One region of the Erwinia billingiae Eb661 genome, then DNA from elsewhere that is predicted to be linked to it. Evidence: predicted binding sites of a transcription regulator. Region 1 holds the regulator's gene; each other region holds the start of a gene.

What was found. The regulator LexA, encoded in region 1, represses DNA repair genes until DNA is damaged. The targets are predictions, from matches to a motif close to TNCTGTATGTACATACAGNA.
Region 2: umuD (translesion error-prone DNA polymerase V autoproteolytic subunit) is a predicted target of LexA. The motif match lies at 4,777-4,796, and genes of this name have one in related genera.
Region 3: EBC_RS09200 (DNA translocase FtsK 4TM domain-containing protein) is a predicted target of LexA. The motif match lies at 2,156-2,175, and genes of this name have one in related genera.
Region 4: EBC_RS11180 (metal-dependent hydrolase) is a predicted target of LexA. The motif match lies at 5,444-5,463, and genes of this name have one in related genera.

What each region holds. Positions count from the first base shown of each region.
Region 1 covers NC_014306.1:365,730-373,345, forward strand. Annotated here, with positions in the region: gene ubiC (chorismate lyase) at 1-282, shown strand, start outside; gene ubiA (4-hydroxybenzoate octaprenyltransferase) at 284-1,168, shown strand; gene plsB (glycerol-3-phosphate 1-O-acyltransferase PlsB) at 1,229-3,652, opposite strand; gene EBC_RS03060 (diacylglycerol kinase) at 3,781-4,140, shown strand; gene lexA (transcriptional repressor LexA) at 4,257-4,865, shown strand; gene dinF (MATE family efflux transporter DinF) at 4,985-6,307, shown strand; gene EBC_RS03075 (CsbD family protein) at 6,548-6,757, shown strand; gene zur (zinc uptake transcriptional repressor Zur) at 6,885-7,400, opposite strand.
Region 2 covers NC_014305.1:109,742-117,357, reverse strand. Annotated here, with positions in the region: gene EBC_RS01085 (hypothetical protein) at 131-730, opposite strand; gene EBC_RS01080 (YdgH/BhsA/McbA-like domain containing protein) at 1,114-1,323, shown strand; gene EBC_RS01075 (chorismate mutase) at 1,665-1,961, shown strand; gene EBC_RS01070 (IS30 family transposase) at 2,066-3,226, shown strand; gene EBC_RS24665 (hypothetical protein) at 3,449-3,814, opposite strand; gene EBC_RS01060 (hypothetical protein) at 3,996-4,193, shown strand; gene EBC_RS24920 (hypothetical protein) at 4,483-4,695, opposite strand; gene umuD (translesion error-prone DNA polymerase V autoproteolytic subunit) at 4,813-5,241, shown strand; gene umuC (translesion error-prone DNA polymerase V subunit UmuC) at 5,245-6,519, shown strand; gene parA (ParA family partition ATPase) at 7,048-7,616, shown strand, end outside.
Region 3 covers NC_014306.1:1,677,624-1,685,239, forward strand. Annotated here, with positions in the region: gene trxB (thioredoxin-disulfide reductase) at 126-1,094, opposite strand; gene lrp (leucine-responsive transcriptional regulator Lrp) at 1,623-2,117, shown strand; gene EBC_RS09200 (DNA translocase FtsK 4TM domain-containing protein) at 2,237-5,791, shown strand; gene lolA (outer membrane lipoprotein chaperone LolA) at 5,993-6,604, shown strand; gene EBC_RS09210 (replication-associated recombination protein A) at 6,612-7,616, shown strand, end outside.
Region 4 covers NC_014306.1:2,118,444-2,126,059, forward strand. Annotated here, with positions in the region: gene osmE (osmotically-inducible lipoprotein OsmE) at 1-204, shown strand, start outside; gene EBC_RS11165 (DUF6515 family protein) at 260-661, opposite strand; gene katE (catalase HPII) at 848-3,112, opposite strand; gene EBC_RS11175 (L-cystine transporter) at 3,273-4,670, opposite strand; gene EBC_RS11180 (metal-dependent hydrolase) at 4,835-5,425, opposite strand; gene hxpB (hexitol phosphatase HxpB) at 5,620-6,291, opposite strand; gene EBC_RS11190 (YniB family protein) at 6,462-7,001, shown strand; gene EBC_RS11195 (fructosamine kinase family protein) at 7,023-7,616, opposite strand, start outside.

The sequences.
Region 1 (7,616 bases):
TGCGGCGATGGCGAACCCTGGCTTGCCGGGCGGACCATCGTACCGGAATCCACCCTGAACGGGCCTGAGCAGATGTTGCAGCAGCTTGGCACGCGCCCGCTGGGCCGTTACCTGTTTGCCTCTTCCACGCTGACGCGGGATTTTATCGAGCCGGGCAAAAGTGGCGAGCTGTGGGGACGTCGCTCTTTGCTGCGCCTTTCCGGCAAGCCGTTATTGCTGACCGAGCTATTTTTACCGCCTGCGCCGCTGTATGCCTCGCTAACCGGTACCGGAGATGAGTAACGTGGAGAGAAGTCTGCCAATGAGTAAATTCCGGGCCTACAGCCGCCTGATGCGTATTGATAAGCCGATTGGTTCGCTGCTGCTGATGTGGCCGACCTTCTGGGCGCTGTGGCTGGCGGGAATGCAGATCCCGCCGCTGAATATCCTGATCGTCTTTGTGCTGGGGGTCTTTTTCATGCGTGCCGCGGGCTGCGTGGTCAACGACTTTGCCGACCGAAAGATCGATGGTCATGTAAAGCGCACCCAGTCACGGCCATTGCCGAGCGGCGCGGTGACCTCAAAAGAGGCCAAGCTGCTGTTTGCCGGACTGGTGCTGGTGTCGTTCTGTCTGGTTCTGACCATGAACGCGATGACCATCTGGCTGTCGTTTGGTGGGCTGGCGCTGGCGTGGGTCTATCCCTTTATGAAGCGCTACACCCATCTGCCGCAGGTGGTGCTGGGCGCGGCGTTTGGCTGGGCTATCCCGATGGGTTGGGCGGCGGTCAGTGAAACCGTGCCGCTGACCTGCTGGCTGCTGTTCGCCGCGAATATCTGCTGGACGGTGGCTTATGACACGCTGTATGCGATGGTCGATCGCGATGATGACCTGAAGATTGGCGTCAAATCCACCGCCATTCTGTTTGGTCGTTTCGATAAGCTGATCGTGGGTTTGTTGCAGCTGGCGACGCTGGTACTGATGGCGGTGATTGGCTGGCGGATGCAGCTGGGCGGCGCATTCTACTGGTCCATTCTGGTGGCTGGCGCGCTGTTTGTGCATCAGCAGAAGCTGATCTCAGCCCGCGAACGCGATCCCTGTTTCCAGGCTTTCCTGAACAACAACTACGTTGGTTTGGTGTTGTTCCTGGGGATTGCCCTCAGCACGGCGCCATTCTCTGGCTGGCTCTGAGTGATGCCAATAAAAAAGGGTCGATGATTGCTCATCGACCCTTTTTTTATGCCCTGACGCTTACTCGTGCGGTCCCGCACTTTCAATCGTCATTCGCACTTCCTGAGTGATCAGGTCAGCCAGCATCTGATAGACCCTGTGCGTCTGTTCTACCTGCGCATCGCCGGTATCACTGATATAGCCTTCATCACGCAGGGTCAGCACCAGTGAAGAGAACACCGCTTTGTCGAAGAACTCCGGCGAGTTGATACCGTGCAGTACCGACAGGCGCTGAGCCATGGTGCGGCTCTCTTTTTCCAGCGTACCGCGGTTGATCGACGGATTCGCGCTGAGGATAGAGAAGGTGATGGCATAACGCTGCAGCGTTTCACGCACACCCGCCGCCAGCAGTTGCAGCGTTGGGAAGCGTGCCGGGCTCAGACGCAGCGTCTGGTCATCGGCCGTCAGCAGACCCTGACGCGCCATCTCGCTCACCAGGGAATCCAGCACGGCAGGCAGATCTTCTTTATTCCAGTGCAGGAACAGCTCGCTCTTCAGCATCGGGTAAATCACGCTGATCTGACGCAGCAGCTCGGCCCGGCTCAGTTCGCGGTAATGCGACAGGATCACCGCAATCAGCGACGGCATCACCAGCATATGGTGAACGTTGTTGCGATAGTAGGTCATCAGCACGGCCTGCTCGCGCGGCAGTACGATGATTTCGCCGATATTATCCTGCTCAATATCGAACTTGTTCATGCTTAACGCATGGTTCAGCAGTGCTTCTGGCGTCATATCCGGCACGGTCGAGTCCGGCGAATACGGCACGTTACGCAGCAACTGAACGTAGCACGCCAACTGCTCGGTCAACTGTTCACGGGTCAGCGAGCGCTGGCGCGATGCGAGCAGGGCGGTAACGCACAGGTTCATGGCATTGGCCGCACCGGCGTTGTTGATACGCACCATCACGCGCTGCGCGATGTCATTCACCGCAGGCGTCAGCCAGGCTGGACGCTGGGCTTCAATGGGGTCGATGGCATCACGCCACTCCGGCACATGCTTGTTCAGGTAGGTCACCAGCGGCAGCGGCTCCCCGAAGTTCACATACCCCTGGCCGAGGTTACGCAGCTTGCGCAGTCCGCGCACCATCTGCATAAACCCTTCTTTCTCTTTCGTCGCACCACGTAACTCTTTGGCGTAGGTTCCCACTTCCATCACGTGCTCATAACCGATATAGATCGGCACCAGTGTGATAGGGCGGTTACCGCCGCGCAGCATCGCCTGAATAGTCATCGACAGCGTGCCGGTTTTCGGGTCAAGCAGACGACCGGTACGGGAACGACCGCCTTCGACAAAGTATTCTACCGAGTAACCACGGGTGAACAGCTCGCCAAGATATTCTCGGAATACCGTTGAGTAGAGCTTGTTACCCTTGAAGGTACGGCGGATAAAGAATGCGCCCAGACGGCGGAAAATCGGGCCCGCTGGCCAGAAGTTCAGGTTGATACCGGCGGCAATGTGCGGTGGCACCAGACCCTGGTGATACAGCACATAAGAGAGCAGCAGGTAGTCCATATGACTACGGTGGCAGGGCACGTAGACGATCTCGTGGCCGTCTTGCGCCAGCTGACGCACGCGCTCGCCGCCGTTGACGTTGATGCCCTGATACAGCTTGCTCCACGTCCAGCCCATGATGCGGTCCGTCAGACGGATGGCTTCATAAGAGAAGTCGGCGGCGATCTCTTCCATCAGCTCAACGGCGTTCTGCTGGGCTTTTTCATGGGAGATTTTCTTGCTGCGCGCTTCGTCTTCCACCGCTTTAGCGATGGCTTTGGACTGCAGCAGTTTATTGAACAGGTCCTGACGCACCGGCAAACGCGGGCCAATGGCCGCCAGGCGTTGACGGGCAAAGTGCATGCGTGCCACGCGCGCCAGCTTCTGCGCAATGATTTTGTCGGTGCCGTGTTCCGTTGCCATACGGCGCAGGGAAACCATCGGTGAGAAGCGGACAAAGCTGTCGCGGCCTAACCACAGCACGGCAAAGAATTTTTGAATGCCATTCAACACGCGCAGATGAGGCTGATCGTCGCCCTGCACTTCACGGCCTGGTGCACGGCCAAACATCACGGATACCGGCACCATCTGCACGTCCAGCAGCGGGTTGCTGCGGTGCAAATCGAGGTATTCGTGGAACAGTTTTACCGATTCAACGTTAGGCACGAAATAGGGGAATACGCGTGGGCCGTCATGGATAAACACATGACGTGGCAAAACCGTACCGTCGATTTCCAGCGGATCTAAAGGATCGGGCAGATCCTGTTTACGGCATTGCTCACGCAACGCCAGCAGATCGGCCTTTGAATCATAAGGCAGCACATACATAATAGGGCGCGATGTATCCAGCGCCAGCTCGGAAACCGGCTCGGCGGGAATCGCTTTACTTTTTACCAGGAATTTTACTGGTAAATTCAATAAGTTATAATATAAGTTACGCCAACCTGACATAGATACCATGAAGCCTCTTGTTAGCAAAGCGCCGCAAGCATACCAGAAAGCGCCAGTGAGATCTGTGGTGTTGCAAAATGTGCGCCACCCAGACATTGACGTTAAACATCTCAAAGGGTTCCCTGATTATGGCAAATAACGTCACCGGATTGACTCGTATCATTAATGCCGCCGGTTATTCCTGGAAAGGAATACGCGCCGCCTGGCAAAACGAAGCGGCTTTTCGCCAGGAAGCGGTGGCCGGCATTGTCGCGGTGATTGTGGCGTGCTGGCTGGATGTGGACGCCGTCACGCGGGTGTTGCTGATAGGGTCCGTGATGTTGGTGATCATTGTTGAAATCCTTAACAGCGCGCTGGAAGCGGTGGTCGACCGCATTGGCAGCGAGATGCATCCTTTATCGGGTCGCGCCAAAGATATGGGCTCCGCTGCCGTGTTGCTGACGATACTACTCGCTGTTTTCGTCTGGGTAATGCTGCTAATTCCCTGATTGCGGCGCGCTTTCCATAATCTGACAAACTGCTGTTTTTTCCACATCTTTAGGTTTTCAACGCACAAATACCTGTATATACTCACAGCTGACTGTATAAACAACCAGGGGGCGGGATGAAAGCACTAACTGCAAGGCAGCAGCAGGTTTATGACCTGATACGCGACCACATTAACCAGACCGGCATGCCACCGACGCGGGCAGAAATCGCTGCACAGCTCGGTTTCCGTTCCCCGAATGCGGCTGAAGAGCATCTCAAAGCGCTGGCACGTAAAGGCGTGATCGAGATTGTTTCCGGCGCGTCTCGCGGTATCCGTCTGATGATGGAAGAAGAGGAAGGGTTGCCGCTGATTGGCCGTGTCGCCGCAGGTGAACCTTTGCTGGCGGAAGAGCACATTGAAGGCCACTACAAGGTGGATCCTGAACTGTTCAAGCCGGGCGCCGACTTCCTGCTGCGTGTTAGCGGCATGTCGATGAAAGATATCGGGATTATGGACGGCGATCTGTTGGCTGTGCATAAGACTCAGGATGTGCGTAACGGCCAGGTCGTGGTTGCGCGCATTGACGACGAGGTGACGGTAAAGCGCCTCAAGAAGCAGGGCAATATCGTGCATCTGCTGCCTGAAAACGGCGAATTCCAACCGATCGTGGTCGATCTGCGCTTGCAGACCCTGTCGATTGAAGGTCTGGCCGTCGGCGTAATCCGCAACGGCAACTGGCTGTAAACGCCTGACCTTAACGCGCTGCTTTTGCGGCGCGTTTCTCTTTTGGTAAGCTGTATGCCTTATTGACTGGCATATACAGCTTCCGTGATGCTTTTAAGCCAGTCGCACAGTGGATGACCATGCGATTATTTTCTCCCTCAGATAACCAACTCTGGCGGCTGGCGCTGCCAATGATCCTGTCGAATATCTCCGTGCCCTTACTGGGCCTGGTGGATACCGCGGTCATTGGTCACCTTGACAGTCCTTCCTACCTCGGCGGCGTTGCCGTGGGCACTACCGCGACCAGCTTCCTGTTTATGCTGCTGCTGTTCCTGCGGATGAGCACCACCGGATTAACCGCGCAGGCCTTTGGTGCGGGTGATAAACCGGCGCTGGCCCGCGCACTGATGCAGCCGCTACTGATTGCCCTGGCGGCTGGCCTGCTGTTTATTCTGCTGAAATCCCCGCTTAACCACCTGGCGCTCTCTGTCGTGGGTGGCGATCCTGCCGTGCTGCATCAGGCCGCCCTGTTTATGAATATCCGCTGGTTAAGTGCACCTGCGACGCTGGCCAACCTGGTATTACTGGGCTGGCTGCTGGGCGTACAGTATGCCCGTGCGCCGGTGATCCTGCTGGTTGTCGGAAACCTGGTCAACATCGTGCTGGATCTGTGGTTCGTGATGGGGCTGGGCTGGGGCGTGCAGGGTGCGGCGGCGGCCACGGCGATTGCAGAATACGTCACGCTGGCGATTGGGCTGGTTATGGTCTGGCGGGTGCTGAAGCTGCGGGGCATTTCGCTGCCGATGCTGAAAACCGCCTGGCAGGGCAATTTCGGCCGGCTGCTGCGGCTGAATCGGGACATTATGTTGCGATCTTTACTGCTGCAACTGTGCTTTGTTTCCTTGACGATATTGGGTGCGCGGCTGGGCAGTGAGGTCGTCGCCGTCAACGCCGTATTGTTGATGTTCCTGACCTTTACCGCTTACGCGCTGGACGGCTTTGCCTATGCGGTAGAAGCCTGCTCCGGCGAAGCTTATGGGGCAAAGGACGCAAAAAGGTTGCTGCTGATTTGGCACGCGGCCTGTCGCCAGGCAGGACTGGTGGCACTGGCCTTTTCAATTCTCTATGGCCTTGCCGGCACGCATATTGTTGCCTTACTGACCTCAATCCCCGAACTGCAGCAGCAGGCTGACACCTATCTGTTCTGGCAGATTGTCCTGCCGGTCTGCGGTGTCTGGTGTTATCTGCTGGATGGCATGTTTATTGGTGCCACGCGCGCCAGTGAAATGCGCAACGGCATGCTGATTGCGGCACTGGGCTACGGCGCGACGCTGTTCACCGTGCCGTCGTTAGGCAACCATGGTCTGTGGCTGGCCGTTACCGTGTTCCTGCTGCTGCGTGGGTTGACGTTGTGGCTCATCTGGCGCAGGCACTGGCGCAACAACAGCTGGTTTGCGGGCTGAAATAATTCGTTACACCCACCTGCCGCTTCGTTATCTGCTGATCTCCCTGCCTTTTTTCACTTTTCGTTGTCACTTTTAGCTAAAAATGTGGCTTTATCTTTCGCCATTACGGGCAAACTCGCCATCATCTACTACAATTATCTGTACGTTAAGCAGTTAAGCAGCGTTTTATGTTGCTGCTGTGTGGTCTGCAAAGACGAAATCCCTAAAGCTGTGAACCTAAGGTTGAGGAGTTATAAGATGAACAAAGACGAAGCCAGCGGTAACTGGAAACAGTTGAAAGGTAAATTTAAAGAAAAATGGGGCAAGCTGACTGATGACGATCTGACCGTCGTCGAAGGTAAACGCGATCAGCTTGTAGGCAAGATTCAGGAACGCTACGGATATGGCAAAGAGCAAGCAGAGAAGGAACTCGGTGAGTGGGAAACCCACAATAACCACCGTTTCTGATTTGCAGCAAAATCTCTGACAAGATTTAGTTTCAGGACGATGCTCCTACCCCGGCACAAGGACAGTGCCACTTAATCCCCCAGCACTATCCCTTCTTTAACCTAAGAAATTACCCTGCGATGACGCTCTACTTGCCACGCTTCTTGCTGGCGACAGTATGATCGTGCTGGCATGCATCCTGATGCGTGCAGGCTTCCACTTCGACACAACCCCGGCACAACCCATGAGCTTCGATAACACTATTAGCCAGTGCGAATCCCGAGGTCAGGGCCAGCATTTTCAAAATGTTTTCCACCCCTTCAGCCTGTTGCTCTGCAACTGACCCGCAGCGATCGCAAATCAGCATCGCAGAAGTGTGAGAAGGCTGTTCAAAATGATGGCAGACCACGTAGCTGTTGGTGGACTCAACGCGGTGCACAAATCCCTGTTCAAGCAGAAAATCCAGCGCGCGATAAACCGTTGGCGGCTTCGCCTGAGGCTCGCTTGCCCGCAGCAGATCCAGCAGGTCATAGGCGCTGATCGCCCCATGGTGCTGGCTCATCAGCCGCAATACTTCCATACGCTGAGGCGTCAGTCTGACGTTGCGTTGCTGGCACAAGGCTTCAGCCTGCGACAGGATTTTTTCAGGACTGCTTACGTTCATAACTTTCCCCTCAGGTCAGATCAGTTTGTTATGTTATCACGTCCACCGAAAATCGCCGAATCCCGCCTTAACGCGTCAATCCGCCGGCTGTTACCGTTTAACAGACTGAAAAAACTCTTAAAATGACTGGTATTTCCCTCAAGAGAAAACAGTTAGCGATACTGATTGGTTTAAGAGTTTCAAACCGTGCCATAAAATTTCTATAAAACTCTATTA
Region 2 (7,616 bases), on a different replicon from region 1:
AGGCCGCTCTCAACATTAAAAACTGAGCGGAAACGGCTTTTCACCACTCAAATATCGCAATTTCTTTTATGTCCGCTATTGGCACAGTGCTGCTGTTGCAGCCCTCGTGATCTGGTGGCCTCGACCACGTTCAGAAGCCGGGTGGGCGGGCTTGCTTGCTGTTTATCAATTTAATACGCGCATTCGTCCATGAGGGATCATTCAATGCCAGGGACGTGCCTGATAATTTCAGAACCGGTTGCTCTGGACTGGGGCCGCATGCCATTGTTGCCATCTTACCGGGAGTATTGCACCAGACCATCGGTGTGTAAGGCGCGTTTGACTGGACACCGTATTTTTTAACGGCGGCAGTGGCCATGGCATTTTTATTCTCAGTGGAGTAGGGCAGCTCGTAAGAAATCTGGGACACAACCAGCGCATGGTTTGGATCTGGTGGAACACGGCCTTCAAAGTGCACAAGCAGCTTGACGCCATCTTTTTCGTAAGCAACATACTGTGGCTGCTTATCGCCTGTTACCACATTTACAGCTGGGTATTTATCAACGTCGAGCGATGATGCTGGCACATGAAAGTGCTCAGTGATGGCCTTTACGGACTCACCATAATCCATGCCTGTTTTTACGCCGGCAATATCAAATTTGGTTACATCAGCAGCACGCAGGTTAGCACCCTGGGCCAGAGGGACAGCCATCATTGAAACTAAAAGTAGAGAAGAACAGCGCTTGTACATATCGAATCCTTATTCTAAATAGGTGAAAGCTCTGGAGATTTATCACCTGCCTTTCGAATTTTGAACTGCTTTACAATACCTATATGGTTATGAATAACAAGCATTTCTCAACCAATTTCTGCCGCTAGCACGAAACAGACATGCTGATGTGACTGGTCCGCTTTGAGCGATAAGCAGACATTAAAATCATGATGATTGAGTAGTTCTGCATATTAAACATAACATCCGAATCTTCACCGCTGCCAACCGCCCAACGCTTGTTCATATTTTTTGACAGATAACAGCAAAACAACCCGCTATCTCCTAAAGCCCTTCAGGATTAATATTCTTCTCATCGAAGGCGGAAAGCCTCCATAACTTAAAAATTCAGAAGGAATTTAGCCATGAAATCAATCAAAACTTTAGTTGCAGTTTCCGCCCTGTCCCTGATTTCTTTCGGTAGCTTCGCCCAGAGCGTGTCCGCATGTGCATCAACTCTTGACGCCGCTGAAGCCCAGATCGCCGCACAGGCACAGCAGCACGGCGACCAGTACAAAATTACCAGCGTGAACAGCAATAACCGCGTGTACATGACCGCTGAACTGTACAAATAACGGATGGTAGCAAAAAGAATTGCCGGAAGAGGTCGCCCATGTGGCGGCCTTTTTTGATCCGTCCCCGCCAAACGGGCGAAATGAACATAACATCAATTTGCGCGCCCATCTAAAATGCACTTAGTCCATTACTGGCACTAAGTGGACGCGCGAGTCAGGTCTGCTATGAGCGAGAAACGGACATTCGCCCTATCTCTTTTATCGCACTCTCAACAACCACATATTCTTGATTGAATTCTTTGGTTTATCGTTCTTTCAGTCAGATTTTACAAATTTAAAACTGTTTTAAATCGTAGATTTATGTAATCTGCCATACTCATGTACTAGTCAGGTGGATTGAAATGAATTTTTCGTCAATTGAGGATGTTAGGAACCGTATCGATCAGATTGACAGTGAACTGGTTAAAATGATCGCGCAACGTAGCCAGTGTGTTAAAGCTGCCGCAGCTTTCAAAAGTGACCATTCAGCCGTGCGTGCTCCAGACCGCGTCCAGCAGGTAATCGATAAGGTAAGTAAACAGGCGAATGAAGCAGGACTTCCCACAGTGATTATCGAAAAGGTCTACCGGGCTATGATCGGTGCGTTTATCGATTATGAACTCGATCAGCACGACCAACTGCGACAAGAAAACCGCTGAAATCGTGCGTCAAGTTACTATATAAGAGCTGTTGAATGTCCGCTGCTGGCTGTGAGTTCTACGGATCGATGCAACGCTATCCTTAAAGAAGGGGGGACGTTGCCATGAAACGAAGAACTCGCATTCACTACACGCCAGAACAAAAGGCGATTATCTGGGACAGATATAAGCAAGGTGATTCCCTGCATGATATCGCCAGAATGTTCGACAGATATCACTCTTCTGTTATGCCGACTATCCACCAGACTGGTGGGTATCGTCCTCCTGTTCGAAAGCGGCACCGGTTAGCGCTTTCGCTTGATGAAAGAGAGGAGATATCCAGAGGATTGGTAGCAAGACGTAGCATCAGGGATATCGCTGACAAATTATCAAGAGCCCCCTCAACGATTAGCCGCGAGATCAAGAGGCATGGAGGTGCAAAACAATACCGTGCAGCAAAAGCAGATACAGCTGCGTGGGAAAGTGCTCTGAGACCAAAACCTTGCAAGCTAATTGAAAGCCCCACATTGTGTAAACTCATTGCAGAAAAGATGCATCAGGACTGGTCGCCGGAACAAATCGCCGGTTGGCTGAAACGCTGTTATCCGGATAATCAGGAAATGCATGTGTCACACGAAACGATTTATAAAACGCTTTTTATACAAACCCGGGGAGCATTAAAAAAAGAACTACAGCAATGCCTCAGAAGCGGAAGAGTTGTGCGTAGATCCAGAACGTCATCGCTTAAAGGGAAAGGATTAGGGTCAATCCCGGATGCGATAACTATCAGAGAAAGGCCACCTGAAGCCGCAGACAGAGCCATACCAGGTCACTGGGAAGGCGATCTGATCCAGGGCTCTAAAAACTCCTATATTGTCACTCTCGTAGAACGCCATTCCCGCTTTGTTATGCTGGCTAAAATCAGAGACAACAAGACCATAACGGTTATATCTGCACTCATCAAACAAGCCCGGGAATTACCCGTTGAGCTTTATAAAACACTAACATGGGATCGGGGGTCTGAAATGACCAGCCACAACCGGTTTACTGTAGCCACAGACATCCAGGTTTATTTCTGTGATCCTCAATCTCCCTGGCAACGCGGCTCAAATGAAAATACGAACAGATTGCTCAGACAGTATTTTCCAAAAGGAACTGACTTATCAGTTCACAGCCAGCAAAGACTAAACAGTGTTGCCAGACAGCTCAACGAGAGGCCGAGAAAAACGTTAGACTATGAATCACCCGCAGAGCGTTTTAACCAATGTGTTGCATCCATCGGTTGAACTCACAGCACTTAGCGGAACTATACGACACAGATTTTGAGTGTTTTTGTCGTGAACAGAATCCATGCTGGAAGCTGGCAAAGGCGGACTTATGAACTGAAAGATATGTCAGGATAACCGCAAGCCACCGGCGGTGCGCCTGCGTCATGGCATTGCGGGTACAGCAGAGAAACGGTAAACAGGTAGTCAGTTAAAATGCATATCACGCCCGGTAAACCGGACTTACCGCTGAAGGTTAAGGCCTTCCTGCCAGCGCCAGCGAAACAGCGTTTCCCAGCGTTCATCCCATTCATCATACACCACCACCCCTTCCGGGGTGACGGCCGCCGTCTGGCGATCGACGAAACGAAAGTCCGACGGCATCGCGCAGACGGTGTCGTCAACCTGCCACAGAGTGTGCAGGTAAACGTCCCCCCTGCCCCAGTGCCAGTGGGCGCCATCTTCCTTCAGGCAGTCAGGCCACCACGTGCGCCCCATCAGCGCCACACCAAGCATGGCCACGCCCGCGTTTTCAGCCATCAGCAGCACCTCATAACGGATGATTTCACCGCGCGAGTGAACCTCAAAAACAACAAACCAGTCATTCATGCTGATGCCTCAGATAATGCGGGACGGCGGAGTGGGCCCGGCAGCAAGGATTATGCCAGCTTAAGCTGAGCCCGGGAATGCGACTAAAGTACGGTGCAGGCGGGCCGATACCAGGAGTAATCACATTACCTACCCGACCGGAATGGTTTACCCTAGAAACCATTCTAAAAGGAGAATTTCTATGGGAACCGCTAAACCCCCCGTTTTTATCCACGCCGCACCGAAATGCCTCGCCGCCAGCCTGCGCGAAATGGCTGACCTGGTGGAAGCCGGCAGCCATGAGATACGCGAGGCGGAGGTGTACTACGATACCGCGGAGAACGGGGAGCACCTCACCCTTTACCGCGTTGTGCATGCCCCCGGCCGTGCAGAAAGTTAGGCGCCTCTTACAACAGGAGTCAGGATGCAGGGTCGTCCTGCCGGACGGGCAGGCGCGGCCCGCCGGCGGAAATATTCCGACTGGCGTTCCCCGCCTCCGGATGATTAACGGGAAACAGGGTTACCGGCTCACAAAAATACCGGTCTGCACCCACCCCCACCGCTCGCCGCAGCGGCCGTCTGAGGCGTACCGCAGCAGCGCGAGGAACGAACAGACTGCGCGAGGAAGCGGAACGGCACCATCACCTTGCATATTCCCCTGACACACGATGCTCACGGACACACCTTTATCAGCGCTTTTTGACGCTGCCGGCCAGCCAGAACCCCGCGGCCAGAATAATCACCCACAGCAGCTGGAGTACCGCCTTTACCCCGATGCTCAGGTCATGCATGACCAGCAGCGGAACGATGCACAGTGCGCTTGCCAGCATGCACCACTCTCCCCAGCTCTTGCGCCGCGCGGGCGGCACGGCAGAAAGACGTTTTCGTATGGCGGACAGCATGGTCGTTTCTCCTGAACTGATACGGTCATTGTTCTTGCCGGCATTATGTAAAGGGCCGTGACAAAAAGGCAGCTTTATTTATACTGGTTATATATACAGCATAGTCAGGATTCAACAATGCCTCTTTTAAATCTCCACACGCCTTCTTCCATGCCGGAGCGTATCCTGCTGCCGCTTTTTTCCGACCGGTGTGCGGCAGGCTTTCCTTCCCCTGCCGCAGATTATGTCGAAGCCGCGCTTGACCTGAACGAGCTCTGCATCCGCCACCGGGCCGCCACCTACTTTGTCAGGGCCTCCGGTAACAGCATGACCGATGCCGGTATTAAGGACGGGGACCTGATGGTTGTCGATAAGTCAGAAAAGCCGTCGCACGGGGATATCGTTATTGCCGCAGTGGATGGTGAGTTCACCGTTAAGGTGCTGCAGCTGCGCCCACGACTCGCACTGCAGCCCATGAATCCGGCTTTCCCGACTATCTACCCGGACCCCGACGCGCTGGAAATCTTCGGCGTGGTGACCTGGTTCCTGCACGCTACGCGGAGCTGAAGCATGTTTGCCCTGGTCGACGTCAACAGTTTTTATGCCTCCTGCGAGAAGGTATTCCGCCCTGAGCTCAGGGATGTCCCCGTCATCGTATTATCGAACAACGACGGCTGCGTAATCGCAAGGTCCGCAGAGTCTAAGCGCCTCGGCATAAAAATGGGGGAACCCTGGTTCCAGATAAGGTCACGGCAGTTTCCGGTGCGGCTTAACGTGTTCTCCAGTAATTATTCTCTGTACCACGACATGTCTGTCAGGGTGTCGACTGTACTGGAGGAGATGGCGCCCGCCACGGAAATCTACTCGATTGACGAGTCGTTTCTGGATATCAGCGGCATAGACAACTCTGAACCCTTTGAACACTACGGACGCCGCGTTCGCGAAAGGGTGAAGGCCGTTACCGGTCTGACGGTGGGCGTCGGGATGGGGCTGACCAAAACACTCGCAAAATCAGCACAGTGGGCGAGCAAGGAGTGGCCACAGTTTGGGGGGGTACTCGCACTGACAAGGGACAATCCGGTCCGGACTGAAAAGCTTCTGTCGCGACAGCCCGTGGAAGAGGTCTGGGGCGTCGGCCGGCGGCTGAGTAAACAGCTCAACGCGATGGGTATCGTCTCCGCGCTCGATCTGGCACGCAGCAACCCCGCCTTCATCCGCAAAAACTTCAGCGTGGTGCTTGAAAGAACCGTCCGTGAGCTTAAAGGTGAATCCTGTATTGCCCTGGAAGAAGCCCCACCGGCAAAGCAGCAGATTGTCTGCAGCCGGAGTTTCGGTGAGCGCGTCACCACGCTTGAAGGTCTCAGGCAGGCCATCTGTAAACATGCCGAACGCGCGGCGGAAAAGCTCCGTCAGGAGGGGCAGTACTGCCGGCACGTTTCGGCTTTCATCAAGACGTCGCCCTTTTCTCCCGGAGAACCGTACTACGGTAACGTTGCCGGCGAAAAGCTGACGGTGGCCACGCAGGACACCCGAGACATCATCTCGGTTGCAATGAAAAGTCTTGACCATATCTGGCGTGATGGCCACCGTTATGCAAAGGCAGGAGTGATGCTCGGCGACTTCAGCTCTGGCGCTCTGGCTCAGCTGACGTTATTCGACGAGCGGCCGCCACGCCCTCAGAGCGCAGAACTGTTGTCCGTGCTGGACAAGGTCAACGGTTCCGGGCTGGGTAAGCTGTGGTTCGCAGGCCAGGGAACACAGCAGGACTGGCAAATGAAACGGGAAATGCTTTCACCTGCATGGACTACGCGCTGGAGTGATATTCCTGTGGCCAAGTTGCGATAGGTTCTGGCTATCTTTGGTTCCAGACCTTATTATTGAGGTGAACTATATTTTATTAACTAACTTAGGAGATCCCGGTGCTTCTGTTTAGTTATCCTGCCACTTCCCTACCTTATTACCCGCCCCCCGGGTCAGCAGGGCATAAGCAACATACTCAAAATAAATGTCCAGCGCTGCGATTTTCAACAATACACCGTTTACAACATAGTTTTCGGTACTATTAAAGTATAGCGATGAAGCCGATTTGAAAGAGCAGATTGACGAACTTTTTGACGAAATATACCGCACCGCTGAGATACGTAACTGCGTGGTCGATGATATGACGCTAACCAATGATGCGACCAATCAGGGCAGGAATGAATACGATGGAGGTTGGCTTTAATTTCCTGATAGAGGCTTAAACCAAAATTCCCGCCAGTTCTAACATTCAAAAAACTCTTATACTCATTTACACACAACAAACACATTTACTCATTTGTGTTTTTGTGTATAATTAAACTCAAATGAGTAAACACACAAATAAGGTTAAACATGAAAATTATCGCGTTCCTCAACCCCAAAGGGGGGTCTGGTAAAACGACTGCGGCGATCAACGTCAGTAGCTGCCTTGCCAGTTCGGGAAAAAAAATTGCAGTTGTAGATACAGACCCACAGATGAGCCTCACTAACTGGAATAAAGCAGAGAAAGCAGCATTCGATGTTTACACCGCAGCATCAGAGAAAGACGTTTACCAGGTAAGAAAAGATCTGGCTGAATATGACTTTGTGATTATTGATGGAGCCGGTTCTCTGTCAGTTATTACTTCCGCAGCGGTGATGGTCAGCGATCTTATTATCATCCCGGTAACACCCAGCCCTTTGGATTTTTCCGCTGCCGGTTCTGTCGTCACGGTACTGGAAGCCCAGGCTTATAATCGTCCGGTAGAAGCTCGATTCCTCATCACACGGAAAATCGAACAAGCCACCATGCTTAATGTCCTGAAAGATAGCATTGCTCAGACGGGTATTAAGCCGTTTAAAACTGCGATCACACAACGCCAAAGTTACGTTAAATCCGTCATGGAGGGGGAGAGCGTTTTCGATACCAACGATGGAGCAGC
Region 3 (7,616 bases), 1.3 Mb from region 1:
GACGAAAGAGGAGAAAACATCCCTGCTAAAAACAGGGGGATTGGCTGGCAATGTTACAATGCGGAAAGCAAAAAGACGACCAGTTGAGGTCGCCTTTGGCAAGATTGATGCAGAGTGTTAACAACTCACTGAGAGTTTTTAACTAATCCATCGAGGAAGCGTTCTGCATCCAAAGCCGCCATACAACCGGTGCCGGCTGAGGTGATCGCCTGACGGTAGATATGATCCATCACATCACCCGCGGCGAACACGCCTGGAATACTGGTCTGAGTCGCATTGCCCTGCAGACCCGACTGGACTTTGATGTACCCATTTTCCAGCTCAAGCTGATCTTTGAAGATGCCGGTGTTCGGGCTATGCCCGATGGCGACAAACAGACCGGCTACATTCAGCTCTTCAGTCTGCTGATCGTCCAGCGCAGAGCGCAGGCGCAGCGAGCTGACACCCATTTGATCGCCGATCACTTCATCCAGCGTCTGGTTAGTGTGCAGCACGATATTGCCGTTGCGCACTTTTTCCATCAGACGGTCGATAAGGATTTTTTCCGCGCGGAAGCTGTCGCGGCGGTGAATCAAATGCACTTCTGCAGCGATGTTCGCCAGATAAAGCGCTTCTTCAACGGCGGTATTCCCCCCGCCGATCACCGCAACTTTCTGGTTACGGTAGAAGAAACCATCGCAGGTTGCACAGGCTGAAACGCCGCGTCCTTTAAACGCTTCTTCAGACGGCAAGCCCAGATAGCGGGCAGAGGCACCGGTAGCGATGATCAAAGCATCAGCAGTATATTCCGCGCTGTCGCCAGTTAATCTGAACGGGCGCGTCTGCAGATCGACCGTATGAATGTGGTCGAAAATGATCTCGGTGTTGAATTTCTCCGCATGCTCCTGCATACGTTCCATCAACGCCGGACCGGTCAGATCGTTCGGGTCACCCGGCCAGTTTTCAACTTCGGTGGTGGTGGTCAACTGACCGCCTTTTTCCAGGCCGGTGATTAACACCGGATTCAAATTGGCGCGCGCTGCATAAACGGCAGCGGTATAGCCAGCCGGGCCTGAGCCCAGGATAAGTAATTTACTGTGTTTGGCCGTGCTCATGAGACCCTCATTATTTGTCTGGCAAACATTTTTCGATTGTAGGGAATTTAACGCGGCAACAAAAGCATTCTGCGATTTTGTTAACGATGACTGCGAAAGGTTTGACCAATGGACCCTTTCACCTTGCGGGCGAGTTGTGCGCTATTTTGGGGCAAACGCTGACACCTGACAGTGCAATGCCCTGAAAATATCCATTTAAAAACAGTCACGCAGCGATACTTCTGGCATGTTGTACTGGTTTTAGTTGTTTTGCTTTGACAATCGGCTGCGCTTTTGCGAAAACAGTGTAGGAAGCAGAGGGGATTTAGGCTGGCAAAACAGATTTTCATTCCATGTTTTGGCACGCTGGCCGAATAAACTCAGTCTGTCATTGGTCATGACGCATGGTGTGGACAGACAACATGCGTCATACGGATGGGCGTTTTGCAAGAAGCGCAACAGGCTCCTGACTTCACTTAGAACAACCCTGCACATCGAATGCGCCAGGGTATGGCAAGTAAAGGGAAGGCATTAAGAGAGACAATAATAATGGTAGACAATAAAAAACGACCTGGTAAAGATCTGGACAGGATCGACCGCAACATCCTTAACGAACTGCAAAAGAATGGTCGAATTTCTAACGTCGATCTTTCCAAGAGTGTGGGTTTATCCCCGACACCCTGCCTTGAACGTGTCCGTCGCCTCGAGCGCCAGGGATTCATCCTGGGTTATACCGCGCAGCTGAATCCACACTATCTGGACGCGTCACTGCTGGTATTCGTTGAGATTACTCTGAATCGTGGTGCACCGGATGTGTTTGAGCAATTTAACGCCGCCGTGCAAAAACTTGAGGAAACTCAAGAGTGTCATCTTGTTTCAGGCGATTTTGACTATCTGCTGAAAACCCGTGTTCCTGATATGTCGGCTTACCGTAAATTGCTGGGCGAGACCCTGCTACGTCTGCCGGGCGTGAACGATACGCGGACCTATGTCGTCATGGAAGAAGTGAAACAAAGTAACCGCTTAGTCATTAAAACGCGGTAACACAGGGCAGGTGCAAAACCTGATAGTTTTCGGTACACTCCTGTGAATTCATACAGGTTCAGCGTCGGGCTCGCCCGGCGCTGTTGCCTCCATAGTTTACAGGCCCCTGGAGAGTACTCTTGAGCCAGGAATACACAGAAGATAAAGAAGTATCCTTACAACCGCTTAGCAGTGGGCGTCGTCTGCTCGAAGCGTTGTTGATTGTTGTGGCTCTTTTTGCCGTTTATCTGATGGCAGCGTTGGTGAGCTTCAATCCTTCCGATCCCAGCTGGTCCCAGACCGCCTGGCATGAACCTATCCACAATGTGGGCGGCGGCATTGGCGCCTGGCTTGCGGATACCCTGTTCTTCATTTTTGGTGTGATGGCCTATGCCATTCCTCCGGTCATTTTAGGCCTTTGCTGGATCACTTTCCGTCAGCGCCACTCTCAGGAATTCATTGATTACTTCGCAGTCGCCCTGCGCCTGATTGGCGTGCTGGCTCTGGTGATCACTTCATGCGGCCTTGCGGCGCTGAATGCCGATGACATTTGGTACTTCGCTTCGGGTGGCGTGATTGGCAGCCTGCTGAGTAATGCCATGGCGCCATGGTTCAGCAGCGCCGGTGGCACCTTGACGCTGCTGTGCATCTGGGCTGCGGGATTAACGCTCTATACCGGCTGGTCATGGCTCACTATCGCTGAGAAAATCGGTGGTGTCGTGATGGGCGTGCTGACTTTTGCCAGTAATCGTTCGCGTAACGATGAGCGCTGGCATGATGATGAGTATGAAGACGAGCAGGGCGAAGCGGCTCCGGCCGCACCTGTTCTGAAGCAAAGCGCCCGCAGCGAAGAAGATGATGTGCTGCTGTCTGCGCCGAAGAAAATACTGCAGGACGATGAGCATGAAGCAGAGGACAACGATCCGCTTCTGAGCAAATCGGCTGTGGCTGCAACTGCTGCACCATTGGCTGCGGCTCCGCAAGCTGAAGAGGCTCCTGCTGCCCCGGTTTCTCCGGTCGCCAGCGTTCAGCCTGCGCATGTTCCCGCTGAGCCTGCTTATGCTCCCGCTCAGGCGGCGACTCCCGTGACTGCCCAGCCTGTTGCGGCTGCGCCAGTAGCACAAACGCCTGAACTTTACCGCTTTGAAATGCCGGCTGAGACCACACCTGCACCTTCAGTGCAGGTGGATGACGAAGATGAAGGGCCACGGATGGGGAACTGGCGAGACAGTTCTTCGCCATTCGACTTCTCTGCTCCGCAGTCCACTCAGCCAACCGATATGGCTGCTGGCACTCAGGGTGTCGTGGCTGCGGCTAAAGTCGCGGCAGCGTCCGCGCCGTTTATGCCGGGATTCAGTGCGACCAGTGAGGCGCCGGTTAACCCTCAGGTTAAGCAAGGCATCGGCCCGGCATTGCCGCGTCCTAACCCGGTTAAATTGCCAACGCGTCGTGAACTGGCTTCTTATGGCATCAAATTGCCTTCTCAGCGTATGGCTGAAGAGAAGGCGAAAGAAGAGCAGGAACTGATGGGATCCACCTCCGCCACTCTGCCCGCTGCGGATGAAGATGCGATGGAGCTGGAAGAGGCCCATCTGCGCGAGGCCTTTATGGCTCAGCAGCAGACGCGCTATGGCGAAGAGTTCGCTGAAGATGATGAAGCCGCTCTGCAACAGGCTGCATTGGCTCGTCAGTTTGCTGAACAACAGCAGCAACGGTATGGCGAGGAGGAGCAGCAGCAGGCTCCGTCCTTCAAACTGGATACCGCTGGAGCGTTCGATTTCTCTCCAATGGATGATTTGGTGGATGACGGCCCAAGCGAGCCGCTGTTTACCTTGCCAGCAGAGACCGATAAGGCCGCAGAGCAGTGGCAACAGCACAGTTCTACGCCTGAACATGCGCCGGTACAGCAACCCGTCACGCCATCATGGCAGACGCCTCCGGCTCAACCGGTCGCGCAGCAGCCACCGGCTCCGGTTGCCCCATCGTGGCATACGCCTCCGGCTCAACCGGTAGCACAGCAGCCACAGGCTCCGGTTGCCCCATCATGGCAGGCTCCTCCGGCTCAACCGGTAGCACAGCAGCCACAGGCACCCGTTGCTCCATCATGGCAGGCTCCTCAGGAAGCAGCGCCTGAGCCAGAACCGGCGAAACCGGCTGAAGATAGCTTGTTCCACCCGTTCCTCGTGCGTCATGAGCAACGTCTGGAACGCCCGACCACCCCGTTGCCTTCGCTGGATTTGTTGACCGAACCGCCGATTGAAGCTGAACCAGTCGATATGTTTGCCCTGGAGCAAATGGCCCGACTGGTTGAGGCCCGTCTGGCTGATTACCGCGTGAAAGCAGAAGTGGTAGGCATCTCACCAGGTCCGGTCATTACGCGTTTCGAACTGGATTTAGCACCGGGCGTGAAAGCAGCCCGTATTTCTAACCTGTCTCGTGACCTTGCCCGCTCGCTTTCAGCCGTTGCTGTTCGCGTGGTGGAAGTGATCCCTGGCAAGCCGTATGTTGGTCTGGAGCTGCCTAATAAGCATCGCCAGACGGTCTATATGCGTGAAGTGTTGGAGTGCGCTAAATTCCGCGATAACCCCTCACCGCTTGCCGTGGTATTGGGCAAAGATATTTCGGGGCAGCCGGTGATCGCGGATTTGGCCAAGATGCCTCACCTGCTGGTGGCCGGTACCACCGGTTCTGGTAAGTCGGTCGGCGTTAACGCCATGATTATCAGCATGCTGTATAAGGCCTCGCCGGAAGACGTGCGCTTTATCATGATCGACCCGAAAATGCTGGAACTGTCGGTCTATGAAGGCATTCCTCATCTGCTGACCGAAGTCGTTACCGACATGAAAGACGCCGCCAATGCGCTGCGCTGGAGTGTCGGTGAGATGGAACGTCGTTATAAGCTGATGTCGGCGCTGGGTGTGCGTAATCTGGCAGGCTACAACGAGAAGGTGGCTCAGGCTGAAGCGATGGGGCGTCCAATTCCGGATCCATTCTGGAAACCGGGCGAAAGCATGGATGCCACGCCGCCGGTGCTGGAAAAACTGCCGTATATCGTGGTGCTGGTCGATGAGTTCGCCGACCTGATGATGGCGGTGGGCAAGAAAGTTGAAGAGCTGATTGCCCGCCTGGCACAGAAAGCGCGTGCCGCAGGGATCCACCTGGTTCTGGCGACACAGCGTCCGTCGGTCGATGTGATTACCGGTCTGATCAAGGCTAACATTCCAACGCGTATTGCGTTCACCGTTTCAAGCAAGATCGACTCCCGTACCATTCTCGATCAGGCAGGCGCTGAATCGCTGCTGGGAATGGGTGACATGCTTTATATGCCACCGAACTCCTCGATGCCTGTGCGTGTTCATGGTGCCTTTGTGCGCGATGAGGAAGTGCACGCCGTTGTGCAGGACTGGAAGGCGCGCGGTCGTCCGCAATACATCGAAAGCATCACCGCTGGCGAAGAGAGCGAAGGCGGTCTGACGCTGGATGGTGATGAAGAGCTGGATCCGCTGTTCGATCAGGCCGTTGGCTTTGTGGTGGAGAAACGTCGTGCGTCTATTTCTGGTGTGCAGCGTCAATTCCGCATCGGCTACAACCGTGCGGCGCGTATTATCGAACAGATGGAAGCACAGGGGATTGTCTCTTCACCGGGCCATAACGGTAACCGTGAAGTGCTTTCCCCTCCGCCACATGAGATGTAAGTCGGCTGTCAGGTCAGTTTTGCCTTAAAATACGGGCCGGGGAGACCCGGCCCGTTGAGTTTCTGGGGCTTATCCCCATATCAGACAGTATTGCCAGTTTCATTCAGGGGATCCCCTGTTGATTTCGCTAGTGCCTGGCTACAGTTATCCTCCCAGGCTTCCCCGCTTATCGGGATAAAAAGTTTTAATAAGGATGCCCTAATGAAAAAATTATTGATCTCCTGCTGTCTGCTGACCGCCTTTGCCTCTGCCAGTGTACTGGCCGATGCGTCTTCAGACCTGCAGCAGCGTCTGGACAAAGTGAAGAGCTTCCACGCCAGCTTCACGCAGAAAGTCACTGACGGTAGCGGACAGTCCGTTCAGGATGGGGAAGGTGAACTGTGGGTTAAACGCCCGAACCTGTTCAACTGGCATATGACCGCACCGGACGAAAGCGTGCTGATTTCTGATGGCAAAACGCTGTGGTTCTATAACCCGTTTGTTGAGCAGGTCAGTGCAACCTGGCTGAAAGATGCCACCAGTAACACGCCGTTTATGCTGATCGCGCGTAATCAGGGCAGTGACTGGAAGCAGTACAACATTAAGCAGCAGGGCGACAACTTCGACCTGACCCCTAAATCTACCGATGGCAACCTGAAGCAGTTCACCATCAATGTTTCCACTAACGGCACCATAAACCAGTTCAGCGCCGTGGAGCAGGATGGACAGCGCAGCAGCTATGCACTGAAGAGCCAGCAAAATGGGGCTGTTGAAGCCAGTAAGTTCCAGTTCACACCGCCAAAAGGCGTGACGCTGGACGATCAGCGTCAGTGAGGTTAGCGTGAATACTCTGTCTCTGGATTTCTCCCACAATGAATTTCAGCCTCTGGCCGCCCGTATGCGGCCAGCGATGCTGGCAGAATATATTGGGCAGCAGCACCTGCTGGCTGCCGGTAAGCCTCTGCCACGCGCCATCGAGGCTGGGCATCTGCATTCGATGATCCTGTGGGGGCCGCCAGGGACAGGAAAAACCACGCTGGCCGAAATTATCGGCCGTTACGGCCAGGCTGATGTGGAACGCATCTCCGCAGTGACGTCGGGCGTAAAAGAGATCCGCGAAGCCATCGAGCGCGCGAGGCAAAACCGCGATGCCGGGCGTCGCACCATCCTGTTTGTCGATGAAGTTCACCGTTTTAACAAAAGTCAGCAGGATGCGTTTCTGCCACATATTGAAGATGGCACCATCACCTTTATCGGTGCCACAACGGAAAACCCGTCGTTTGAGCTAAATTCAGCACTGCTTTCCCGTGCCCGCGTCTATCTGCTGAAATCGCTAACCAGTGAAGACATCGAAATCGTGCTCGATCAGGCCATGAAAGACAGCGATCGCGGTTATGGCAAAGAGAATATCGTTCTGCCTGAGGGTACGCGCAGGATGATTGCCGAACTGGTTAACGGCGATGCTCGCCGTGCGCTAAACACGCTGGAGATGATGGCCGATATGGCCGAGGTCAACAGCAAAGGCAAGCGGGAGCTGACGGCTCAACTGCTGAACGAAGTGTCAGGCGAACGCAGCGCCAGGTTCGATAATAAAGGCGATCGCTTTTACGATCTGATTTCGGCACTGCATAAATCGGTACGTGGCTCAGCACCTGATGCCGCCCTGTACTGGTATGCCCGTATTATTACCGCGGGTGGCGATCCGCTGTACGTTGCCCGTCGCTTGCTGGCAATCGCCTCGGAGGATGTGGGGAATGCCGATCCCCGGGGAATGCAGGTCGCTATTTCCGCCTGGGACTGTTTTACTCGCGTTGGGCCAGCGGAAGGGGAACGCGCGATTGCCCAG
Region 4 (7,616 bases), 1.8 Mb from region 1:
CAGCAGGTTCGTGATATTGCCGGTCCTCCTTCTACCGAAATCACCATGGTCCATGCCCGTGGTACTTGCCAGAGCTATGTGCTCGGCGAGCGTGATGGCAAAATCCAGACTTACTTCGTCAGCTACAGTGATACTGGCCGTGTGATGAACTATGGCTTCCAGAGCTGTAAAGAGTACGATACCGATCCGCAAGCGGCTCAGTAATCGCACCCGCTTAATGAAAAACGGTCACCTTCGGGTGACCGTTTTTTTTTGCAAGTTACAGGCCCGGCGGGCGAGGCACTTCGAGATAACGACCGTCGATGTCGCGACGGTAGTAGTGGCCATCCTGCACATAAAAACGTTCGCCGTTGTAATCCAGTGAACGCATATCGCCGCTGACGCGCTCAATCGGAGGCTGCACCACCACATAGGTATTGTCGTTCTGCCGCTGATAGTAGTTACCGTTCAACGCGTAATAGGTCAGGCCGCCGATTAACACCGCAGCTGCCGCTTCTGGCAGGAAAGAGAGGTGGTCTGGCCCGTGGCCACCGTGCCATCCATGTCCTGGATCGCCATGCCAGTCAGGACCTGGGCCCGGTCCCCAGCCACCTGGGTGGGCAAAGGCCAGCGCAGGCGACAACAACGTTACAACTAACAGTGCACTCATCACCTTTTTCATAAGGATCCTCCTGGTTCTGACTGACGCTAACATTACGCCGCGCCAGTCAAAACGCAAGAGCAAGTGGGCCGCTATTGTGGCTTGCTAACAGTGCTTAACACTTCCTTAACGCTTCCTCCATCAAGCCTGTCATATCACGACGTTGTGCTGATTAAAACCTCAGCTAATACCGCAACTTCCCGATCGTTAAGCCGGCACGCTCAACGCTTTTTGACTGCGTGACCAGATGCGGTGCGCGCCCATCGCTGCAAGGAACTCGCTCATGAACACGCCTTCGGCTTTACTGTCTTCAATGATGCCTTCTTCCTGCTGATCGTCAGCCAGACCAAACTGGGATTTGAAGCGCCGGGCATCGCCACTCAGGCCGATCACTTTCAGGTGCTTATAGGCTTCCAGCAGAAAGTAACGCGCATCGCCACTCAGCAGCAGCGCATCAATATTGCCATCTGGCACGATCACCGCATCAAAGGTCAGTGACGGCAGTCCGCTGAAGGTGGCATCGATCGGCAAATCTGAGCCATCATCGGCCCGAACCTGGCCCATATGGGGCGCAATCAGCTTGGCGTGAACCCCGTGTTGCTTAAGCTCCATCAGGATTGCCAGCGTATCCGCCGCAATCACACCATCACTCATGAGCAATGCAACCTGACGACCTTTAATGGTGCCATTGGGAACGGCATACAGACTCAGACTGGCGTCCTTTTTTAGCCCGTTTACATCCTTCGGCGGCGCAGTGTGCATCTTCTCGTCGGAAAGGGAGATCCCCAGGTGCTCGGCCACACCGTTTGCCAGCGAAATATCGATATGCACCAGATGATCCACTACCCGCTCGCGAATATATTCACGCGCGACCTTGCTGAGCTCAAACGAGAAGGCATCCACAATATGCTGTTGCTCTACCGGCGTCTGGCTGTTCCAGAACAGGCGAGGCTGCGAGTAATACTCACCAAATGAGGGGCTGCGCTCGCGGATTTTGTGGCCTTCAATCCGTTCCTGATAGCTTTCGAAGCCGCCGCGATGCGGTGAGGGGGGCGTTTCACGCGGCCAGTTATCATTGATTGAATTCGGCTCGTAGTTCGCCGGGTTGGTATCAATGTCCATCCGGTGCATGCCCTGACGCTGGAAGTTGTGGTAAGGGCAAACCGGGCGGTTTATCGGGATCTCATGGAAGTTTGGCCCGCCAAGGCGACTGATCTGCGTATCGGTGTAGGAGAACAGCCGGCCCTGCAGCAGCGGATCGTTGGAGAAGTCCATGCCGGGAACAATGTGGCCGGGATGGAAGGCCACCTGTTCGGTTTCGGCAAAGAAGTTATCAGGATTTCGGTTGAGCACCATCTTGCCAATCAGCTCCACCGGCACCAGCTCCTCCGGGATCAGCTTGGTGGCATCAAGGATATCGAAGTCGAATTTGAATTCATCCTCCTCGGCGATCAGCTGCACGCCAAGTTCATATTCCGGGTAGTCGCCCGCTTCAATCGCTTCCCACAGGTCGCGGCGGTGGAAGTCCGGATCGCGCCCGGTCAGCTTTTGCGCCTCGTCCCATAGTAGCGATGCCTTCCCGGCAACGGGCTTCCAGTGGAAACGCACGAAGGTGGATTTCCCTTCGGCATTGATAAAGCGGAAGGTGTGAATACCAAACCCTTCCATAGTGCGATAGCTGCGGGGAATGCCGCGATCGGACATCGCCCACATCACGTTATGCAGGGTTTCAGGTTGCAGCGACACATAATCCCAGAAGGTGTCGTGGGCACTTTGTCCCTGTGGAATTTCATTGTGGGGCTCAGGTTTAACCGCATGGACAAAATCAGGGAATTTATGCGCATCCTGAATAAAGAAGACCGGTGTGTTGTTACCGACTAAATCAAACACGCCTTCATCGGTATAGAACTTTGTCGCCCAGCCACGAATATCTCTTACCGTATCAGCCGATCCCGCACCGCCCTGCACGGTAGAAAAACGCACAAAGACCGGCGTGATCCGCTCCGGGTCGCGCAGGAAGTCCGCTTTGGTGATCTCGCTCATATCCCGGTAGGGCTGAAAATAGCCGTGAGCCGCCGAGCCACGGGCGTGGACGATGCGCTCGGGGATCCGTTCGTGGTCAAAATGGGTGATTTTCTCGCGCAGGATAAAATCTTCCAGCAGCGTTGGGCCACGGGTTCCGGCACGCAGGGAGTTTTGATCGTCGGCGATGCGGGTGCCCTGATTAGTAGTCAGCGGGAAGTTTTCACCTCCTTTACGGAAGGTCTCCAGCGAATCAAGCTTGGCGTTATGGGTATCAGGTGCTTTCAGGCTGCCGGGTGCCGTAGGCTGTTTGCCTGGCGCGGTGGGTTCAGCCAGCGGCTTGTGTGAACCATCTTCAGGGGCCAGTGAATCCATACCTGGTCGCGCAGAATCGGGGCCGGTAGAGGGCGCATTATGACTCAGTTCCTTGTTATCGGTTTCTTTCGACATGCTCACTTACTCCTGCAATTGTCGTTTCAGACTCCAGTAACTATAGAACAGGGACGCGGGTACGCCCGGAAAGTGCAGGGATATGCGGCGGGGGAATCATGACAGGATGTTTGGTGGGATAAAACAGAACGGGCCAGCAGTGTGCCGGCCCGTGTGGAGATCAACGGTGCGCCAGTTCCACGTCGTTATCTGCATCGGCATTTAACAACGTTTTATCGGTCTGCTTCAGCCACTGGCTGGTCAGCGTACCGGCGGTCATCGAGCCGTTGACGTTCAGTGCCGTGCGGCCCATATCAATCAGCGGTTCAATGGAGATCAGTAATGCGACCAGCGTCACCGGCAAGCCCATGGTTGGCAGGACAATCAGCGCCGCGAAGGTCGCTCCGCCGCCAACACCGGCCACACCCGCTGAACTCAGCGTAACGATGCCGACCAGCGTGGCAATCCACATTGGATCAAAGGGATTGATGCCAACGGTTGGTGCAACCATTACCGCCAGCATGGTTGGGTAGAGTCCCGCACAGCCATTCTGGCCAATGGTGGCACCGAACGAGGCGGAGAAGCTGGCAATGGATTCCGGGATGCCCAGACGACGCGTCTGTGCTTCAACGCTCAGCGGAATGGTCGCGGCGCTGGAACGGCTGGTGAAGGCGAAGGTAATCACCGGCCAGACTTTGCGGAAGAAGCGGCGTGGATTCACGCCATTAACTGACAGCAGCAGCGCGTGTACCGCAAACATGATCGCCAGACCGAGATAAGACGCCACCACGAAGCCGCCCAGCTTGATAATGTCGTTCACGTTGGAGCTGGCAACCACTTTGGTCATCAGCGCCAGCACACCAAATGGGGTGAGCTTCATGATCAAACGCACCAGCTTCATCACCCATGCCTGCAGCACGTCAATGGCAGCCAGCACGCGTTCACCTTTGGGTTTGTCGTCGCGCAGCAGATGCAGAGCAGCAACACCGAGGAAGGCGGCAAAGATCACCACGCTGATAATTGAGGTCGGGCTTGCGCCGGTCAAATCAGCAAACGGGTTTTTCGGCACAAAGGAGAGTAGCAGCTGAGGCGTGGAGAGGTCAGCCACTTTGCCCACATAGTTATTTTGCAACGCAGCCAGACGCGCGGTTTCCTGCACACCCTGCACCAGGCCTGTGGCATTCAGACCAAACAGCCAGGTCACAAACACCCCTACCAACGCGGAGATGGCGGTGGTAAACAGCAGCACGCCAATGGTCAGTACGCTGATTTTGCCCAACGACGAGGCATTATGCAGACGGGCAACCGCGCTCAGGATCGAGGCGAAGACCAGCGGCATCACAATCATTTGCAGCAGTTGCACATAGCCGTTGCCGACAACGTTAATCCAGCTGATCGACTCTTTCAGCACCGGGCTGTCAGAACCATAAATAGTGTGCAGGCCCAGGCCAAACAGTACGCCGAGCACCAGTCCCACCAGGACTTTTTTCGACAGGCTCCAGTTGGCGCCGCCGGTTTTGGCGAGGATCACTAACAGGGCAACAAACGCGGCCAGGTTAGCGAGTAATGGAAGGTTCATCCCCAATTCTCCAGTCAATATGGCGTAATTCCCTACGCCGGTAAGCTTCAGATAATTTTTATCGCGTACCAAGTACGACACGTGCGTGAATGGTATCAGCTCAAACTGGTGCTGCCATATATCCAAAAAATATGGCTTATAACGATTTGCGTTTAATTGGGTGTTTAATGGGCGTTTTGCGAGTTTATCAGCCGGTTCATGCCGCTTTGCACCGAATTAACCATTTGCGCGGGCCAGCCGGACGCACCAAAGGGGGGCATTCCCTGCGGAAACCACATGGCGTAACCCACCAGTGCGAGGCATAACGCGCGCTCTAACTGATTGCCTTTCTGGCTCCTTAACAGCGGCAGGCGAAATCGCCAGCGGCAGGGCCACAATAAAGGGACGCCGGCAGGGGTCAGCATATCGGCGGCGATATGGCTTAGATATCCCAGTACTAATCCCTGAAAGACATCGGCGGGGATCACCCAGTCTTTTGGCACTTTTAAATGGAATAGCGCCACGCCACCCAGAACCGCAAGCAGGCTATGGGTAAAACCGCGGTGCCCAAACACGCGCGCGACAGGTTGCGAAATCCATCTGAAGCGTTGCCCCAGGGTAGATTTGGGGTGATCGATATCCGGCAGCAGGCAGGTCAGCAGTGTCGCAGGCACGATATGCCACCAGTCGCCGTTAGCCAGTTCCGGCGTCAGGTCGGCGCGTTTGGCAAAGATGGCACTGGCAATTGCAAAAATGAGATGGCCTTCGGCCGTCATGGGAACACCTGGCTGCTGAACTGTCGATGTATACAGTATAGGGGATATATACAGTAGAAACTATACGTTACCCTGTAACTAAAGATGACTATTTTTACGTTATTGAAGGGGTTAACAGCAGGAAGGATGTGGCGCGGGCGATTTCGGGCGAAAAATCAGACCGGAGCGGGCAGAAACCCGGCTCCGGGTGTGGATTACCTGCCGTGCAGGTGCGCGGAGGTGAGTTCGTTAAGCGAAGTCAGCTTAACGTTCGCCAGCGACCAGCGGGCATCATCAGCATGTTCTTGCGCCGGGATAACGATTGAACGCATGCGGGCGGCTTTGGTTGCCACCATACCGTTAATCGAATCTTCTAAGGTGACGCAATTCAGCGGGTCTACTCCTAATCCAGCGGCGGCATCGAGGTAAACCTGTGGGTGCGGCTTGCTGTAAGGCAGGGCTTCAGCAGAGGCAATCACGTCAAAGTAGTCGCGCAGATTGAACATCTCCAGCACGCGATTCAACATATGCAGCGGTGAAGCGGACGCCAGGCCAATCTTTAAGCCCTCGGCTTTGCACAGCTTTAATGCCTGCTCCACGCCCGGCAGCAGAGGACGGCTGTCTTCGACTAGATTCAGCGCGCGGGCAATAATCCGCTGGGTGACTTCTTCCTGTGAGGGGCCGCTCCACGGCAACGCTTCATGCCACATTCTGACGGTCTGATCGATGCGCAAACCCAGCGTATCGGGCAACTCATTCCGACGGGTCAAATCGATATTCAGCGTGGAAAACACGTCCAGCTCAGCCTGATCCCACAGCGGTTCAGAATCAATAAGCAGGCCATCCATATCAAAGATGGCGGCAAGGACGGGGCGGGAATAGGACATTTTGCGGCTCCTTTTGAAAATTTACCTCACCATAGCATGAAGCTTTCATCGACAACATTGTCCCGCTTGCGGCGGTTCTTCCCCTTTTAACGCGACATGACGACTTTTTTCAGGCACATTTCGCTACCTGAAGGTAAACTTATCACCTCAAACCTTAGTCAGGAGAAAGCATGACTTATCAACAAGCTGGCCGGGTCGCGATCCTCAAGCGAGTCGCTGGCTGGATTATTTTTATTCCGGCGCTCATTTCAACGCTGATTTCACTGATGACCTTCCTCGAGAAGAGCCGGGAAAAGCGCGAAGGGATTAATGCGGTGATGCAGGATTTCTCCCATGTGATGATCGATATGATCCGCTTCAACACCGGGTTCCTTAATGCGTTCTGGAATAATTCACCGCAGCCCGATTTTAATCACGGCAGCAACGTCACCTTCTGGATTGTCTACTGGCTGATCTTCGTCGGGCTGGCCTTACAGGCTTCTGGCGCCAGAATGTGGCGACAGTCGCGCCATCTGCGTGAAGGGATTGAGGATCAGGTGATCCTGGAGAATGCGAAAGGGCCAGAAGGGCGCAGCCGCCAGCAGTTGGAAGAGAAAATTATCGTGCCACGTCACACGATTTTCCTGCAGTTTTTCCCCCTGTATGTCTTACCCATCGTGATTGCGGTGGCGGGTTACTTCGTCCTTAAGCTGCTCGGCTTTATCTTCTGACAGACCGGCCTGAAGCACACTTCAGGCCGGGCGGGCATTTTTCTTGCCCAGTTCATCGGCATCCAGCAGCGCACCTACCGCCTGCTGGGCCTCGCCAAACCAGTGCCCACCAAAGACATTCGCCCGGTTAAGCAAATAATAGAGCTGATACACCGGCTGACGCTGAAGGTAATCTACCGGCAGCGGCCAGACGGATTCATAGCCTTGATAGATTTCCGACGGCAAATCCGCATACCACGACAGCATCGCTAAATCACACTCGCGGTCGCCCCAATAGCAGGCAGGATCGAAGATCCACGGTCCAGTGCTGCTGCCACCACAGTTGGCAGGCCAGAGATCGCCATGAAGCAGAGAAGGTTGAGGATGATGGCTCCCTAATGCGGTTTGCGCGCAACGGATAATCAGCTCGATATCGCCGTACTGAATGCCTTTTTCGGCGGCTAACTGAAGTTGCCAGCCAATACGCTGTTCAGCAAAGAAGATGGACCAGCGTTTAAGCCAGCTGTTGGGCTGAGGGGAAGTGGTGAGGTTGTTGTCATAGTCGAGACCGAACTGCGCCTGCTCGCTCCACTGATGCAGATGGGCCAGCTGCTGACCCAGCTGGTGGGCGCTGTG